DNA from 3 places in the Pseudomonas sp. JL27(2026) genome. Region 1 is predicted to be linked to each of the others. Evidence: predicted binding sites of a transcription regulator. Region 1 holds the regulator's gene; each other region holds the start of a gene.

Region 1 (3,181 bases):
CGCTGCGAAGTTTTTCGCGCACGTCCTTGCGGTCAAGCATGCTGGCGATCTGGCGAAGCAGTTCCAGGTGCGCATCGGTGGCGGCTTCCGGGACCAGCAATACAAACAGCAGGTCGACCGGGGCACCGTCGATGGCGTCAAAATCGATAGGAGCGTCCAGGTGCATCAGTGCACTGATAGGCGACTCGCAGCCTTTGAGGCGGCAGTGCGGGATGGCGATGCCGTTGCCAAAACCGGTGGAACCGAGCTTTTCACGGGCAATCAGGCTCTCGAAGACATCTTGCATCTCCAGATCCGGTACTTCACGGGCGATCAGGTTGGCAATTTGTTCGAGGGCGCGTTTCTTGCTGCCGCCCGGCACGTTCACAAGTGAACGGCCGGGGGTCAGGATGTTTTCAAGTCGGATCATGTGGGGAGAGTGTTAGCGACCAGTGCCTTGCAGCAGGCTCTGTTGCTTTTCCTTATGCTTTTTCAGTTGGCGGTCCAGCTTGTCCGTGAGCAGGTCGATCGCAGCATACATGTCGTCATGTTCTGCGTTGGCGACGACTTCCCCACCGTGGATGTGCAGCGTGGCTTCGATTTTCTGTTTCAGTTTCTCGACAGCCATCGTCACTTGCACATTGGTGATCTTGTCAAAGTGGCGTTCCAGTCGGTCAAGTTTCTCACCGATGTAGGCGCGCAGGGGTTCGGTCACTTCCAGTTGGTGTCCACTGATGTTGACTTGCATACAGCTTCTCCTTCGTTGCCAGTGCATAAGGCGGCAGGCTGGTTAGCCTGCCACTAGGTTGTGTCCGGAAACTGCCTGATGGCGAATTTTCGAACACACCCTGGAACGCGGTGGCGTGGCCCTTACATCAACCGCTTGCGTTCGCTTGAAGGCGCGATCCCAAGGGATTCGCGGTACTTGGCGACGGTGCGGCGGGCTACCTGAATGCCTTGTGCCTCCAGTAAACCAGCGATCTTGCTGTCACTCAACGGCTTTTTCTGATTTTCCGCGGCAACCAGTTTTTTGATGATCGCACGGATCGCCGTAGACGAGCATTCGCCGCCTTCAGAGGTGCTGACGTGGCTGGAGAAAAAGTATTTCAGCTCATAAATACCCCGTGGGGTATGCATGAACTTTTGCGTGGTCACCCGTGAAATCGTCGATTCGTGCATGCCGACCGCTTCAGCGATGTCGTGCAGGACCAGCGGCTTCATGGCCTCATCGCCGTATTCGAGAAAGCCGCGCTGGTGCTCGACGATCTGGGTGGCGACTTTCATGAGGGTTTCGTTGCGGCTTTGCAGGCTTTTGATGAACCAGCGCGCTTCTTGCAACTGATTGCGCATAAAGGTGTTGTCGGCGCTGGTGTCGGCGCGGCGCACGAAGCCTGCGTACTGTGGATTGACCCGCAGGCGCGGAACCGATTCCTGGTTCAGCTCCACCAGCCAGCGCTCGTTGTCCTTGCGCACGATCACGTCAGGGACGACGTACTCGGCTTCACTGGACTCGATTTGCGAACCCGGTCGAGGGTTGAGGCTCTGGACCAGCTCAATGACCTGGCGCAGTTCATCTTCCTTGAGCTTCATGCGACGCATCAGTTGGCTGTAATCGCGGCTGCCCAACAGGTCGATGTAGTCGCTGACCAGGCGCTTGGCCTCGGCCAGCCAGAGGGTCTTGGCGGGCAGTTGGCGCAATTGCAGCAACAGGCACTCGCCCAGGTTGCGTGCGCCGATGCCGGCCGGCTCGAATTGCTGGATGCGATGCAGGACGGCTTCGATTTCGTCCAGTTCGATGTCCAGTTCCGGGTCGAAGGCTTCGAGGATTTCCTCTAGGGTTTCGTCCAGGTAGCCCTGATTGTTGATGCAGTCGATCAGGGTGACGGCAATCAGACGGTCGGTGTCGGACATCGGCGCCAGGTTCAATTGCCAGAGCAGGTGGCTTTGCAGGCTCTCGCCGGCCGATGTGCGGGTGGTGAAGTCCCACTCGTCGTCATCGTTGCTGGGCAGGCTGCTGGCGCTGGTCTGGTAGACATCTTCCCAAGCCGTGTCGACCGGGAGTTCGTTGGGAATGCGTTCGTTCCACTCGCCTTCCTCGAGGTTGTCCACCGTGGGGGCGGTTTCCTGGTAGGAGGGCTCTGTAATGTCGGTATTGGGCTTTTGCTCGATGTTGTCCGCCATGGGGTCGGCGTTATCGAAATCGTCGCCTTCTTCCTGGCGTTCGAGCATAGGATTGGACTCCAGTGCCTCCTGGATTTCCTGTTGCAGGTCCAGGGTCGACAATTGGAGCAGGCGGATGGCCTGTTGCAGCTGCGGTGTCATCGTCAGCTGCTGGCCCATTCTCAAGACTAGCGATGGTTTCATGGCAGGGGCTTAACACCTTATTCGCCGGCGCACATGCGCCATCCACTACAGGGGCGCCGGAGCGCCAAACTTAAGCAAATTATATGCCCGAAACTGAAGTGTTTGCCTAGAGCGCTGTAACAATTAAAACGTTTTAAATTTTTATTGCGCCAGGCTGCGTCAGCCCAAGGCTGAGGAACTGAGGGCGTGGGAATGCCCTGAGCGCCGTATCAATAAAATTCTACTGATTTTATTGAGGTTGGCGCTCCGGTAACAGGTCAAACACCTCGGCGCTTACAGGCGGAACTCGTGGCCCAGGTACACTTCCTTGACCAGTTCGTTGGCCAGGATGGTCGCAGAGTCGCCTTCGGCGATCAGTTGGCCATCGTTGACGATGTAGGCGGTTTCGCAGATGTCCAGGGTTTCACGGACGTTGTGGTCCGTGATCAGGACGCCGATGCCCTTTGCCTTGAGGTGGTGAATGATCTGCTTGATGTCGCCTACCGAAATCGGGTCCACGCCGGCGAACGGTTCGTCGAGCAGGATGAATTTCGGGGCGGTGGCCAGGGCGCGGGCGATTTCCACGCGGCGGCGCTCACCACCGGACAGGCTCATGCCGAGGTTGTCGCGGATGTGGTTGATGTGGAATTCCTGCAGCAGGCTTTCCAGCTCCTTGCGGCGACCGGCCTTATCGAGTTCCTTGCGGGTCTCGAGGATGGCCATGATGTTATCGGCGACCGAGAGTTTGCGGAAGATCGACGCTTCTTGCGGCAGATAGCCGATACCGGCGCGAGCGCGGCCGTGCATCGGCTGGTGGCTGACATCCAGGTCGTCGATCAGCACGCGGCCCTGATCGGCC
Region 2 (3,181 bases), 920 kb from region 1:
ACGCTGAAAGCACTCAAAGAGCGTGCCGAGAAGTAAGCCCGCAGCGGTGTTGCAACAAGGTCGCCCATCGGGCGGCCTTTTTCGTGGTGTGTGATTAAGCGGTGAGGGAACGATTGCCGGGCGTACGAGGTCGAGATGGATGTAGGCCCATCCATGGGTTTATCGAGGAGGCACCGATGCAAAAGTGGGCAGTCACCTTCGTTGACGATCACGGCGTCCAGACGGTGGAGCAATTCGATTGCGAGCAGGAACCCACGATGGAGCGCGCGGCGCAACTGATTCGTTCAAAACTCCTCCCTGTCCCGGCCGAACTGGATCTCAATGATCTGGAAGGGCGTACCGACGATCCGACGGTTAAAAGCCTGAAGGATCAAAACAGCATCCAGATCCTCAGCATTACTCCAGTTTGATAAGCACAGCGATGATCCGAAACCAGATCTTGGCAGGGGATCCCTGTTGCGGCTACTCTGCAATCGAGATCAGCGAATGAATCGCTAAGGTCTGGTCTTGTCAGCTACATGCTTGTTTCCCAGCGGCAATCTGATTGCCGTATCGCTTTCACCATTCGGTTGCGGGCGAAGGGAGTACGGAAAGTCTATCCATCGGTTTGAGGAGGACGTTTCATGAGCACAGCCTATCAAGAAGACATCAGCAGCAGCGTGCTGCGCCGCATGAAAGAAGGCGGTTTTGATTTTTCCCGGTTCCATCCCATCGAGTTCTACGCCATTTTTCCGGACGAGGAGCGGGCACGCCGAGCGGCGGGGCAATTTCGTGGAGAGAGTTTGAATGCTCAGGTCAGTGCGCGCGATGACGGTGTCTGGCATCTGGAGTTGAGCAAGGTGATGTACGCCACTTACGGCGGCATTGGTGACTTCGAGCAGGATTTCGAAGCGGTGGTCGAGCCGCTGGGTGGAATTATCGAAGGCTGGGGCGTCAAGCAGGAGGTACGAGGGCCACTCGCATAACACTATGAACAGCAACAACACTCAGCGACGGCTGACCTTCGGGTTGGCCGTTTTCATTGGTGGTGGGGACGTCGCGAACGGAAAACCCTGAAACAAGAATTCAGCGCAAAAAAAGCCACCCGTGAGGGTGGCCAAAAGGGAAGACCGGTAAGGAGAGGAAACCGGTCGAAACACACCGGACCGGGCCGCCGTGGGCACCATGAACCTGAAGCATGGGCTTGACCCGAGCCTGTCGGGCGAAGCGTTTTGCGCGATGGGACGGATTATCCGCAGGCGCAGACGGGCAGTGAAATCAACTCTGTCTATGTTGGCGATAGCCAATAGCGTTGCTTTGCAATGAAGCGGGCGTGATCAGATGGGAGCGTTTGTCGCACAGGATTGGTGCGGTGCGCGCGGGGTGAATATCCAACCGGTTGATATTAAAGCGCTTATGCCGATGGCACGGGCCTTGCGAAGCTCCAGTGTCCGGGTGACAAGGAGTACGGCATGATCCGCACCTATTTTGATGAGATGTACGATGCCGGCGGCCAGGTCCGCCCGCATTATCGGGAGTTCGCCCGTTGGCTATCCGAAACGCCTGACGAGCTTTTGGCACAACGGCGACGCGAGGCCGATCTGTTGTTTCATCGCGCCGGGATTACTTTCACGCTCTATGGTGATGAGCAGGGGACAGAGCGTCTGATTCCCTTCGACACCATCCCCCGTAGCATCCCCGCCAGTGAATGGCGGATCGTCGAACGTGGCTGCATTCAGCGGGTCAAGGCACTGAACATGTTTCTCGCCGACCTCTACCACGAACAGCGCATCATCAAGGCCGGCATTATCCCGGCCGAGCAGGTGCTGGCGAACGAGCAGTACCAGTTGGCGATGCAAGGGCTGGATCTGCACCGCGATATCTATTCGCACATCTCCGGCGTCGATCTGGTGCGCGATGGCGATGGAACGTACTACGTGCTTGAAGACAATCTTCGTACGCCCAGCGGCGTGAGCTACATGCTGGAAGACCGCAAGATGATGATGCGCTTGTTCCCGGAGTTGTTCGCCGCCCAGCGCATCGCGCCCATCGATCACTACCCGAACCTGTTGCTCGACACCCTGAAAAGCTCCAGTGCGCTGGATGATCCCAGCGTGGTGGTGCTGACCCCTGGCCGTTTCAACAGCGCGTTCTTCGAGCACGCGTTTCTGGCCAGGGAAATGGGCGTGGAACTGGTGGAGGGTGCAGACCTGTTCGTGCGTGACGACCGGGTGTTCATGCGCACCACCGACGGGCCGAAAGCCGTCGACGTGATTTACCGTCGCCTCGACGACGCCTTCCTCGATCCGTTGGCGTTCAACCCGGATTCGATGCTCGGTGTGCCCGGCCTGTTGTCGTCCTATTGCTCGGGCAATGTGGTGCTGGCCAATGCCATTGGCACCGGCGTGGCGGATGACAAGTCGGTTTACCCGTTTGTCACCGACATGATCCGCTTCTATCTGGACGAAGAGCCGATCCTGAAAAACGTGCCGACCTGGCAGTGTAGAAATCCCTCAGAGCTTTCCCACGTCCTGGCGAACCTGCCGGAGCTGGTGGTCAAGGAAACCCAGGGCTCCGGTGGTTACGGAATGCTGGTGGGGCCAGCGGCCAGTACGGCGGAGATCGAGGCCTTCCGGGCGAGGATCAAGGCCAAGCCCCACGCCTATATCGCACAACCGACCCTGTCGCTGTCGACCTGCCCGACGTTTGTCGAAAACGGCATTGCCCCGCGCCACATCGACTTGCGCCCGTTTGTCTTGTCCGGCCGCGAAACCCGTGTCGTACCCGGTGGCCTCACCCGTGTGGCCCTGCGCGAAGGCTCCCTGGTGGTGAACTCGTCCCAGGGGGGCGGAACCAAGGACACCTGGGTGGTCGAGGATTGAAGGAAGCTTGCCATGTTAAGTAGAACTGCCTCGGATCTGTATTGGATGTCGCGTTACCTGGAGCGGGCGGAAAACCTCGCACGGATGCTGGACGTCAGTTATTCGCTGTCGTTGATGCCCCAGGACGGTCGCGGAGATGGCCTGCATGAACTGGCGATGCCGTTGCTGATCACCGGCACCCTCGACGATTACCTGACGCGCCACGGTGAGTTGCACGCCGAACGCTTGCTGCACTTTTTCGCTCTGGATGCGGCCAACCCGGCCAGCATCTACAGCTGCCTCGGTGCCGCGCGGGCCAGTGCCCACGCAGTGCGTGGGCG
Region 3 (3,181 bases), 2.0 Mb from region 1:
GCGGAAAGTGACGGCCGCGTGGTCACCCCAATGCACCTGGATGCCGAATAAGTGCGCGCCCGAATACTGATCTGCCTGGTGGCGTTTGCTACCAGCCACGCGTGGGCAGCCGATACGTTGCGCTGTGCCAGCCAACTGATCAGCGTGGGTGATCGCGCCAGCGAAGTGCTGCAAAAATGCGGCGAGCCGGTTGCCCGGGACTCCCTGGGCTACAAGCGCAGCGCCAATCGCCGGGAAGAATTTCAGGTCGAGGAATGGACCTACGGCCCGAACAACGGCATGTACCAGTACCTGCGCTTTGAAGGAAACAGGCTGGTGCAGATCACCAGCAAACGCGGTAACTGAACCAGGCACAACACCAAGGTGGGAACGCCGCCCGGCCCGCTTCCACAGTGGGTTTGCGGCGCTGCCAATAGAACAGGCCCCGACACGAATGCCGGAGCCTGTAATGACCACATCCTTGTGGCCGGTCGCATGAACTCAAAAGCAGCGACAGGTGTATGACTCGGCCCACCTGTCGCGTCTTCTCCCGGTCCAGGCGAGAAGCCTTGCGCGTTACTCGGCTTTCAGACCGTCAGCCGATACTGCTTTCACGCCTTTGATTTTTTTGGTGATGTTCACTGCGGTGGTCTTCTGGGCTTCGGTAATGACTACGGTCGAAGACAGTGACACAACGCCTTTGTTGGTTTCGACTTTGATGTCGGTGCCAGGAATGCCTTTCTCGGTCATCAGATCGCTTTTTACTTTGGTGGTGATCCAGGTATCGGAAGTGGCTTCGGTAGCCTTGGTCATTTCACCGGCAGCCACCACCATGGGTGATTGGGTGGTTTGAGTGGTCTGGGCAAATGCACCGCTAGCCAGGGTCAGGGTCAGCGCGGTAGCAGTTGCGGCAGCGATAGCGAACTTCTTCATACGAGTAACTCCTGTTTTTCCAGAAAGTCTGCTGCAGTCGATCCCAGCAGGGTTATCAGGGATGTTGCAGAGGATGTGCCAACATCAAGACAAAGAATAAATTCATATAAATCAATAGCTTATAAAATCATCAAAAAATCGGAATCATGCAAATTGCATGACCCGGCCATTCTCTACATGCAAGTTGCGGTTTTTTTTCAGGCTTAACGCCATGAATGACTGAACGCTTCCCCAAGGTCAGTCCGCCACCCAATGACGAGCAAAAAAATGCCCCGCGTCCGCAGAGGCGAGGCATGGGTTCATCACTGCACGATCAGGCGCCGGTGCAACCTTTAGGCGCGTAGTCCTGCAATGCGGTGGTCGCACACGACCAGCCGTTTGTCGCGTCACGGGTCAAGGTAATGGTTTTGCTCAATACAGGCGCTGGTGCATTCACAAGCGTGCACACGATGGTGCCGGCCCCTGTGGAAGCGGTGCCCGTTACCACCAGCGTGCAATTGCTGGTCGCCGCGGCGCCACCAGGCCCCACGTTCGCCGTGGTCGGCGCGGTCCCTTGATTGATCACATCTTCATACGGAACCTTCATCGCCGAAATCTCGGCCAGCCCGGCGGTCAGCTTGGCCCGCGCTTGATACTTGGAATACATCGGCAGGGCAAATGTCGCCAGAATGCCGATGATCGCGACCACGATCAGCAGCTCGATCAGGGTGAAACCTTGTTGTCTGTTCATAAACGGCTCCAGGCATGAGGCGAAATCTCATGATCTGGACAGTACAAAGCACAGCACATGCCAACGCATTTCTGCCCAGCCCTGTGGGGTTAAGGGCCTGGTCTCACGTGGCTCCTGACCTGAAGAAGCGCACTATCTGACATTTTTTGTCACCCAAGCCTCGCTGGTTTGGCGCCACCGGTTGACTACGCTATAAGTCTTCAATGGTTTGCGTCTGGTGCTCGAATGAATGACATCGCCCTGTCCGGCCTGGCCAAGCAATTGGTGCTGGCCGAAGTGCTCACTGAAAAAAGCGCGCAACAGGCGTATCAGCAAGCTCAACGCAGCCGGGTTTCCCTCGTCAGCTACCTGGTACAGAACAAACTGGCGAAAAGTCGTCAGGTCGCGGAAATCGCCTCGGAACATTTTGGCGTGGCCTTTCTGGACCTGAACTGCCTCGACAAGGACACCCAGCCCAGAGACCTGGTCAGCGAAAAACTGGTTCGCCAACACCATGCCCTGCCCCTCTGGCGGCGTGGCAACAAGTTGTTCGTCGGTATCAGCGACCCCAGCAACCAGCAGGCTATCAACGACATCCAGTTCAGCACCGGGCTGACCACCGAAGCCATCCTGGTGGAGGACGACAAACTCACTGACGCCATTGAGCGATTCTTCGATAGCCACACCACCGGCCTTGAAGACATGGCCGATGTGGACCTTGATGGCCTGGACATCGAGACGATCGACGACAAGCGCCTGGATGCTATCGCCGGGCAAGACGCCGACGATGCGCCGGTGGTGCGCTTCGTCAACAAGATGCTGCTCGATGCAATCAAGGGCGGGGCCTCGGACCTGCATTTCGAGCCCTACGAAAAAACCTATCGAGTACGGGTGCGTACCGACGGCCTGCTGTGCGAAGTGGCCAAGCCACCGATCCAGTTGGCCAACCGTATCGCTGCGCGGCTCAAGGTCATGGCCAGCCTGGATATCTCGGAGCGCCGAAAACCTCAGGACGGGCGCATCAAAATGCGCCTGTCGAAAAGCAAATCCATCGACTTTCGGGTCAACACCCTGCCAACGCTGTGGGGCGAGAAAATCGTCATCCGGATTCTCGACCCGTCCAGCGCCCAAATGGGCATCGATGCCCTCGGCTACGAACCCGAGCAAAAAGACCTGTACATGGCGGCGCTCAAGCAACCCCAAGGGTTGATCCTGGTAACCGGGCCGACCGGCTCGGGCAAAACCGTCTCGCTGTACACCGGTCTGAACATCCTCAACACCGTCGACATCAACATCTCCACCGCCGAAGACCCGGTGGAGATCAACATGGAAGGCATCAATCAGGTCAACGTCAACCCCAAGCAGGGACTGGACTTCGCCCAGGCGCTACGCTCCTTCCTGCGCCAGGACCCGGACGTGATCATGGTGGGCGAAATCCGCGACCTGGAAACCGCCGAAATCGCCATCAAGGCAGCCCAGACCGGGCACATGGTGCTTTCCACCCTGCACACCAACAGCGCGGCGGAGACACTGACCCGACTGCATAACATGGGCATTCCC

Evidence for each region. The regulator sigma-54, encoded in region 1, starts transcription at its own class of promoters, with help from an activator protein. The targets are predictions, from matches to a motif close to ANTGGCATNNANNTTGCTNT.
Region 2: the regulator sigma-54 is predicted to act here: its motif matches at 1,401-1,420, upstream of AC1Z1G_RS08805 (circularly permuted type 2 ATP-grasp protein).
Region 3: the regulator sigma-54 is predicted to act here: its motif matches at 1,688-1,707, upstream of AC1Z1G_RS22910 (pilin).

What each region holds. Positions count from the first base shown of each region.
Region 1 is NZ_CM167794.1:1,016,697-1,019,877, forward strand. It holds gene ptsN (PTS IIA-like nitrogen regulatory protein PtsN) at 1-409, opposite strand, end outside; gene hpf (ribosome hibernation-promoting factor, HPF/YfiA family) at 422-727, opposite strand; gene AC1Z1G_RS04585 (RNA polymerase factor sigma-54) at 850-2,343, opposite strand; gene lptB (LPS export ABC transporter ATP-binding protein) at 2,617-3,181, opposite strand, start outside.
Region 2 is NZ_CM167794.1:1,935,070-1,938,250, forward strand. It holds gene AC1Z1G_RS08790 (START domain-containing protein) at 1-36, shown strand, start outside; gene AC1Z1G_RS08795 (hypothetical protein) at 177-410, shown strand; gene AC1Z1G_RS08800 (ribonuclease E inhibitor RraB) at 624-965, shown strand; gene AC1Z1G_RS08805 (circularly permuted type 2 ATP-grasp protein) at 1,452-2,861, shown strand; gene AC1Z1G_RS08810 (alpha-E domain-containing protein) at 2,874-3,181, shown strand, end outside.
Region 3 is NZ_CM167794.1:5,033,486-5,036,666, forward strand. It holds gene AC1Z1G_RS22895 (DUF748 domain-containing protein) at 1-51, shown strand, start outside; gene AC1Z1G_RS22900 (DUF2845 domain-containing protein) at 52-345, shown strand; gene AC1Z1G_RS22905 (BON domain-containing protein) at 556-912, opposite strand; gene AC1Z1G_RS22910 (pilin) at 1,226-1,642, opposite strand; gene pilB (type IV-A pilus assembly ATPase PilB) at 1,868-3,181, shown strand, end outside.